2 regions of the Acidovorax sp. GW821-FHT09B03 genome follow, and region 1 is predicted to be linked to the other one. Evidence: riboswitches for the same ligand, from Rfam matches in the RefSeq annotation. Region 1 holds a riboswitch; the other holds the start of a gene.
What was found. A riboswitch is a leader RNA that binds a small molecule or an ion and turns the genes downstream of it on or off. The one in region 1 is predicted to bind thiamine pyrophosphate.
Positions count from the first base shown of each region.

Region 1 (4,804 bases):
CTGCCGGTCATCGAGCAGGGCATGGTCGTCGGCATCGGAGTTGGCGCCGGGGACTTCGTGCCCCGGTGCGGTCTGGCTCAGCACCGCCAGGTCCTGTTGCGGCTCGAACGATGGGAAGGGTTTGCTGGAGCCGACGACGGAAATCCCCACGCACAGCAGAAAGTGCAGAAGGAAGACGGCGACAAGGCTCCGGAACATGGTGGCCAATTATAGGCAGCATGGCGGGCCTCCCGGGCCCGCCATGGATTCACATTGCCATCGGCAATGACCGAGATCAAGGAAGCACTTCGAACACCAGGTACTGGTTGCGGTCGGTGGTCGAGTCGGCTGTCGGGAAGTTGTCGTCGGCCACCACCACCAGCGAGTCGCGGCCGTTGGCCAGTTTGGGGCCGAAGGTGATGCCCTCCAGGTTGGCAATGCCGCCGAGCTGGGCCTTCAAGGTCTCGAAGTCGAGCACCAGGCGCTTGGTGACGGGCGTGTAGCTGGCGCCGGCCAGGGCGGACGTGGCCAGCACATTGGTGGCATTGGCGGTGTTGATCTCGTACAGGCGCGCCTGGTTGCCCACCACGCCCACCGAGAAGCTGCGCTCCAGCACCAGGAAGCGCGTGGCACTCATGGCCAGGATTTCGGTGGCGCCGCTGACCGTGAACTGGTCCGCAGGCACCGGCACGGCCTGCACCTTGTCCACGGGGTAGGCGTACTGCGCCACGGCGGCACCGGTGCTGCGGTCGAACATCGTGATGCGCGAGACGCTGCCGGCGGTGGTGGTCGATGCCGGGCCATCCTGCAGCAGTGCGCCTTCCATCAGCACGGCGGCGCGGCTGTTGTCGGGCGTGAAGGCGATGCCTTCGAAGGCCAGGTTGCCGCGCGGGCCGGTGTTGTCGGCCGACATGCGGAACATCGCGGGGATCTGGTACTCGCGCACATGGGTGCCGTCCGGGCGGATCTCGCGGATGAAGGGGTCGATGATGCGCGCAGCGGTCGTGCCCGAGGCCAGCGTGCGGTCGCCCTCGCTGACCCAGACGTAGTTGCCCGTGGCGCGGTCGATGCGCACCGATTCGGGGTCGGCCACCAGCGGATCGGGCACCTTGGGGTACACCGCACCATTGGGCTGCTTCATGCTGAAAGTCGACAGGAACTGCACACCGCTGAAGCTGCTGGTGTCGTAGTTCAGGCGCACGGTGTACATGCGCGGCGCATTGGCCGAGTCGGTCGTGGTGCGGTCGTCCGACAGAAGGATGAACTGGTTGCTCTTGTCGTCGTAGTCGATGCCCGAGATGCCGCCCACCACCGTGCCCTGGTACTCCATGCGGCGCGGCAGCACCTGCTGGCCGATGAGGCGCAGCGAGCCGACCGAGCGCTCGCCATTGTTGTCATCGCTGCCGCCACAGGCGGCGAGCAGTGCGGTGGCGGCGCACACGGCGCCCAGCGTCCAGAGACTGCGAAGAACTGTCATTGTGGTTTTCCCCTCGTGAGTAAAGCGGGGGAGTCTAGGGAGCGCATGTGACAGAACGGAGACCGGCCCGTGGCGCGAGATGCAGGCACCCGGATGCCGCAAGGCACGCAAGTGATGGTAAATTTTCTGGCTATTTCCAAGGACACCTTGTGCCGCTGTTGAAACTTTCGTGCGCCAACTGCTCTGCCCCCCTGCAAATCGGAGAGGACCTGGAACGCTTTGCCTGCAGCTACTGTGGGACCGAGCAGATCGTGGAGCGCTCCGGAGGCATCGTCTGGTTGCGAAAGGTGGAGACCGCAATCAAGGCCGTGCAACGGGGCACCGACCGAACAGCGGCAGAGCTCGCCCTGGTGCGGCTGGACCGTGAACTCGGCGAAGCCCAGGCGGGCAGGGCTGCGTTGATCCACACGGCGAACGCGCAGTTTGCAAAAGCCAACGCCCACCGCAGCAGCATTGCTTCGATCGCGTTCCTGGCTGCAGCATTGCTGTTTCCCATGGTCGTTGGCCTTTTCGGCAGGCACATCAGGGAGGGTGAATCCTTGTTCGTCTGGGCCATGGTCAGTCTGGGCACGCCCCTGGCAGTCTATTATTCGATCAAGGCGCCCACCCGCGTCGACATCCAACAGCCCTTGGCGGAAATCGATGCCCGAATCGCCCAGATTGAGGAAGACATCGGTTTGAGCCGTGCCGTTCTGGATGCTCCGCAGACCTGACGGTGGCGCAGCACGGCCGACATGGTTGACCGCCTTCTACCTCGCATCCAGGCCCGCCTCGCGCGGGCCTTTTTACGCCCGGTTGCAACCCGGAGATAGAATCCGCCTTCGCTAGGGGTGTCGGCCTGCGCAAGCAGCTCCGACTGAGAGAGTCCCTTTGAACCTGATTGAGATCATCCTCGCGCAGGGAAGCAGTCCGCATACGCCATAACCTGGCGCTCCGCTCCCTGTGCACTGGGGCTGGTGCGTTGGGGTCCAGCCAGTACGCTGCCGACCCTGCTCTGTCGTCCATTGATTGAACGGAGAGCCCAACCGCCATGTCAGCCCATCTTCCCGCAAGCACCGCCGCGCCCGCCAACGAGGCGCTGGCGCCGGTCAGCCCTGACCGCCGCGTCTTCCAGTGGCATGACCATGCCTCGCTCTGGTTCAGCCTGGGCGTGGGCCTCTTGGTCATGCAGGTGGGCAGCTACCTCATGCCGGCGCTGGGCACCAAGGAGGCGCTGATCGCCATCGTCGCCGGCTCCATCGTGGGTGCGGGCCTGCTCGGCTGGGTGGCCAAGCTGGGCTGCGACAGCGGGCTGGCGAGCGCGGGTCTGATGCATGCGGTCTATGGCCGCACCTTTGCCAGCCTGCCCATCATTCTCAACATCGTGCAGCTCGTGGGCTGGGGCACGTTCGAGCTGGTGGTGATGGGCGAGGCCACGGTCGCCATCGGCCGCCAGTCGGGCAGCATGGCAGGCAGCCAGTGGCCGGTGCTGGCCACGCTGCTGTGGGGCGGTGTGGTGATGCTGCTGATCAGCGCATCCATGGTGCAGCTGGTGCGCAAGCTGATTGCGCGCGTGGCCTTGCCACTGGTGGTGCTGTCGCTGCTGTGGCTGAGCTGGCAGTTCCTCTCGCTGGCCCACGCCCAGGGCTTCGATCAGCTGTGGAACCGCCCCGGCGCCGGCGGCATGGGCGTGCTGCCTGCGCTGGACCTGGTGATCGCCATGCCCATCTCGTGGCTGCCTCTGGTGGCCGACTATGCGCGCCACGGCAAGCACGGTGGATCGGCGCTGCGCGGCACCTGGCTGGGTTACGCGCTGGCCAACATGTGGTGCTACACGCTCGGCGTGCTGGTGGCGCTGACCCTGCCGAGCAAGGACCTGGTGCAGGCCCTGCTGCTGGCCCAGGGCGGGCTGATCGCACTGTCGCTGATCCTGATCGACGAGGTAGACAACGCCTACGGCGATGCCTATTCGGGCGCCGTGTCGGCCCACAGCCTGCTGCCGCGCTGGGGCGTGCGCCGCTGGGGCATCGTGATGGCGGCAGGCTGCACCGCGCTGGCGCTGGTGCTGCCCATGCACAGCCTGGAGCCCTTCCTGCTACTGCTCAGCTCGGTGTTCGTGCCCCTGTTCGGCGTGATCCTCGGCCGCCTGGCCTTTGGCACCGATGCCCCGGCGCTGCTGCAGCGCGCGGCACAGGTCCATTGGCTGCCCGTGGCCATCTGGCTGGTGGGCATCGCGGTCTACCATGTGGCGCCGCTGGTGCTGCCGGGCGCGGGATCGGCGCTGCCGGCGCTGGTGTTCAGCTTCGCTCTGGCCTGGGCAACACGACCCAAAGCCTGACTGGTTGATCGATCAGAAAACCCGCTGCGCCACCGGCGCATAGCCATGGTTCAGCGGGCCATGGCCGCCACCGGTGACCACCTGGGCACCCGCGGCGATCGCGCCCAGGATGTAGGCGCGGGCGCTTTCCACCGCCTGCTGCAGCGGCTGGCCCAGGGCCAGGTGCGCGGCGATGGCGGACGACAGCGTGCAGCCCGTGCCATGGCCATTGTGCGTGGCGATGCGGGCCGACTGCAGGCGGTGACCGGCCTGGCCGGGCGCCGTGGCCAGCACATCCACCACCCAGTCGCCGGGCAGGTGACCGCCCTTGAGCAGCGCGGCGCGTGCACCCAGGCCCAGCAGATCCTGCGCGGCCTGCTCCAGGTCATCCATGCCCGCCAGGGTGCGGCCCAGCAGCCAGCCGGCCTCGTCGAGGTTGGGCGTGATCACCTCGGCCAGCGGGAACAGCTCCCGCACCAGCACACCGACCGTCTCCTGCGCGATCAGGCGGTCGCCGCTGGTGGCCACCATCACCGGGTCGAGCACCACGTGGGGCAGCCGGTACTCGCGGATGGCGTTGGCGACCACGTGCACCACCTCGGGCGAATGCAGCATGCCGATCTTCACCGCATCGACGCCAATGTCCTGCACCACGGCGTCGATCTGGGCCTTGAGCATTTCGGGCGGAATGCCGTGGATGCCCGTCACACCCCGGGTGTTCTGCGCGGTGATGGCGGTGATGGCCGTCATGCCGTAGCAGCCCAGCGCGGCAAAGGTCTTGAGGTCGGCCTGGATGCCTGCGCCGCCCCCGCTGTCGGAGCCGGCGATCGAGAGCACGCGCGCATAGCGCGGGGCCGTGGAGGGCCCTGCGGCCGCGTTGGAAGGGGCTGAAGTCATAGGGCCGAAATTATCCCTTATGACCTGGGTCAGCCAACGGCAGGGGCAATGTGCTGTAATTGCGGTTCACGGACGAAACAGGGGTGTCCCGCCGATACGGCGTGCGACTGAGAAAATACCCTGGGGCTGCGTGCGGCCCCGCTACCCGATCCAGG
Region 1 covers NZ_JBWKPP010000006.1:208,529-213,332, forward strand. The annotation lists gene AC07PA_RS13770 (hypothetical protein) at 1-198, opposite strand, end outside; gene AC07PA_RS13775 (esterase-like activity of phytase family protein) at 275-1,456, opposite strand; gene AC07PA_RS13780 (TFIIB-type zinc ribbon-containing protein) at 1,606-2,169, shown strand; TPP riboswitch at 2,273-2,376, shown strand; gene AC07PA_RS13785 (purine-cytosine permease family protein) at 2,487-3,773, shown strand; gene thiD (bifunctional hydroxymethylpyrimidine kinase/phosphomethylpyrimidine kinase) at 3,786-4,649, opposite strand.

Region 2 (2,987 bases), on a different contig from region 1:
AAGGCGCCTCGTGGCAGGTTCGGAGCTGCTCGGTCATGTTGGCCTGGATCATGTGCATGGGCACGTGGCCGGGGCCTTCGATCATGGTCTGCACGTCGTGCTTCCAGGCCACCTGGGTCAACTCGCCCAGGGTGTGCAGTTCGGCGAACTGCGCCTCGTCGTTGGCGTCCGAAGCGCAGCCGGGGCGCAGGCCATCGCCCAGGCTGAAGGACACGTCATAGGCCTTCATGATGTCGCAGATGTCCTCGAAGTGCTCGTACAGGAAGCTCTCGCGGTGGTGGGCCATGCACCACTTGGCCATGATGGAGCCGCCGCGCGAGACGATGCCCGTGCGCCGCGCCGCCGTGAGGTGGATGTAGGCCAGGCGAACCCCGGCGTGGATGGTGAAGTAGTCCACGCCCTGCTCGGCCTGCTCGACCAGCGTGTCACGGAAGATCGCCCAGGTCAGATCCTCGGCCACACCGCCGACCTTCTCCAGGGCCTGGTAGATGGGCACGGTGCCGATGGGCACCGGGCTGTTGCGCACGATCCAGTCGCGCGTGGTGTGGATGTTCTTGCCGGTGGACAGGTCCATCACGTTGTCGGCCCCCCAGCGGATGGCCCAGACCAGCTTTTCGACCTCTTCCTCGATGCTGGAGGTGACGGCCGAGTTGCCGATGTTGGCGTTGATCTTCACGAGGAAGTTGCGCCCGATGGCCATGGGTTCCACCTCGGGGTGGTTGATGTTGGCCGGGATGATGGCGCGCCCGCGCGCCACTTCGTCGCGCACGAACTCGGGCGTGATGATCCGCGGAATGCTCGCCCCCATGGGGTTGCCGGCCAGGCGGCGCTCGCGGCCGGTGTCTGCCTGGTACTGTGCCATCCATTCGCGCTTGCCGTTCTCACGGATGGCCACATACTCCATCTCGGGCGTGACGATGCCTTTCCTGGCGTAGTGCATCTGCGTCACGTTGGCGCCGCTGCGTGCGCGCAGCGGCTTGCGCTGCAGGGCGGCCGCCTCGGCGCGCAGCTGGGCCAGGCGCACGGCATCCTCGCTCTTTTGGCCGTCGTCCAGAGCCAGGGGCGCGCGGCCCTCGTAAGCCTCGGTGTCGCCCCGGCCGGCGATCCAGCCGCCGCGCACGCTGGCCAGGCCGCGGCGCACGTCGATCACGGCACCGGGATCGGTGTAGGGCCCCGAGGTGTCGTAGACACTGACCTGCTCGCCATTGGTCAGCGCGATGTCGCGCACGGGCACGCGCAGGTCGGTGTGCAGGTGGCCAGGCAGGTAGGCCTTGTGCGAGGCCGGGAAGGGTTCGCGCGCGGCGGCCAGCAGCTCGGCGAATTTTTCGCGGGCAAGGGGATCGGGTGCATTCATGGGGCGGGTCTCCAGGTTCCGGTGGCAAAGGAATATTTGCTCCGGAATGGACCTGGCGCCCCGCGCACGCGCCAGTGCTGGCGCATGGACGGCATGCCCCGCAGTGGCACTCCCCAAAAAAGGCGTGCGCGCGCAGGCATGAAGGTCGGCTCTTCTTCCGCCGGTATGAACCGGATCAAGTTCGTCGGGTTCGCAGGCCGCCTGATGGATCAACCATCAGGCCCTTTGCATCTCAGCGCTTTCGCACACCCCGGAGCAGGCGCCAGTATATCGACACCGGCCTGCAACAGGGTTTCAGATGCGTCCGATGATCACCACGGCGAAGAAGAACACGGCGGCAATGACGGTCCATTTGAGGACCACCAGGCCCCAGCGCTTGTAGTGCGCCTGGCCCGTGCCCGCATAGAAGGCGAAGGACACCGCCGCTGCCAGCAGCAGCGCCATGACCATCCAGCGAAAGAGCAGCATGGGGGCGCGCCTACCAGGCGCGCGCGGGCCGTGCAAAGCCCTGCGGTGCCTGGCGCTCGTCCTCGAAGGTGACCTCTTCCCAGGCATCGGGCTGCGACAGCAGCTCGCGCAGCAGCAGGTTGTTCATCGCATGGCCCGAGCGGAAGGCGCTGTAGGCGGCCAGCAGGGGCCGGCCGATGATGTACAGGTCGCCCATGGCATCGAGGATCTTGTGCTTGACGAATTCGTCGTCGTAGCGCAAGCCGTCGCTGTTGAGCACCTTGTAGTCGTCCATCACGATGGCGTTGTCCAGCCCGCCGCCCAGGGCCAGACCGTTGGAGCGCATCATCTCCACGTCGCGCGTGAAGCCGAAGGTGCGCGCGCGCGCGATGTCGCGGCTGTAGTTGCCCGACCCCAGGTCGAACTCCACACGCTGGCCGGTGGAATCCACCGCCGGGTGGTCGAAATCGATCTCGAAGCTCAGCTTGTAGCCATGGTAGGGCACGAGGCGCGCCCACTTGGCCTGGGCGCCGCTGCCCTCGCGCACCTCCACGGGCCGCTTGATGCGGATGAAGCGCTTGGGCGCGTTCTGCAGCTCGATGCCCGCACTCTGCAGCAGGAACACGAAGGACGACGAGGACCCATCCAGGATGGGCACCTCTTCGGCCGTGATGTCCACATAGAGGTTGTCCAGCCCCAGGCCCGCGCAGGCCGACATCAGGTGCTCCACGGTATGCACCTTGGCGCTGCCGACGCCGATGGTCGACGCCAGGCGCGTGTCCGTCACCGCATCAGCCCGGATCGGAATGTCCACCGGCTGCGGCAGGTCCACCCGGCGGAACACGATGCCGGTGTCCGGCTGGGCCGGCCGCAGGGTCAGCTCGACCCGCTGGCCGCTGTGCAGCCCCACGCCGACGGCGCGGGTCAAGGTCTTGAGGGTGCGTTGCTGGAGCATGCTCCGATTGTAAAAGGCCAGGCCCGACCCCGCTTGCAATAGGACCATGGCCCAAGAGCCCATGAAAAAAGGGCCCGAAGGGCCCTTGGGAAGGACGCGGGGCCGCCAGTCGGCCCCTTCACCCACGCAATCAATCTGCCTGCTTGCGCAGGAAGGCGGGGATCTCGAGGTCGTCCATGCCGCCCGAGGACAGCGCGTCCACGCGGGCGGCGGCCTGCGTGCGGTTGGTGC
Region 2 covers NZ_JBWKPP010000003.1:85,832-88,818, forward strand. The annotation lists gene thiC (phosphomethylpyrimidine synthase ThiC) at 1-1,354, opposite strand, end outside; TPP riboswitch at 1,490-1,617, opposite strand; gene AC07PA_RS06845 (hypothetical protein) at 1,649-1,822, opposite strand; gene lpxC (UDP-3-O-acyl-N-acetylglucosamine deacetylase) at 1,833-2,756, opposite strand; gene ftsZ (cell division protein FtsZ) at 2,887-2,987, opposite strand, start outside.
Region 2: another riboswitch for thiamine pyrophosphate. It lies ahead of thiC (phosphomethylpyrimidine synthase ThiC); the one in region 1 lies ahead of AC07PA_RS13785 (purine-cytosine permease family protein).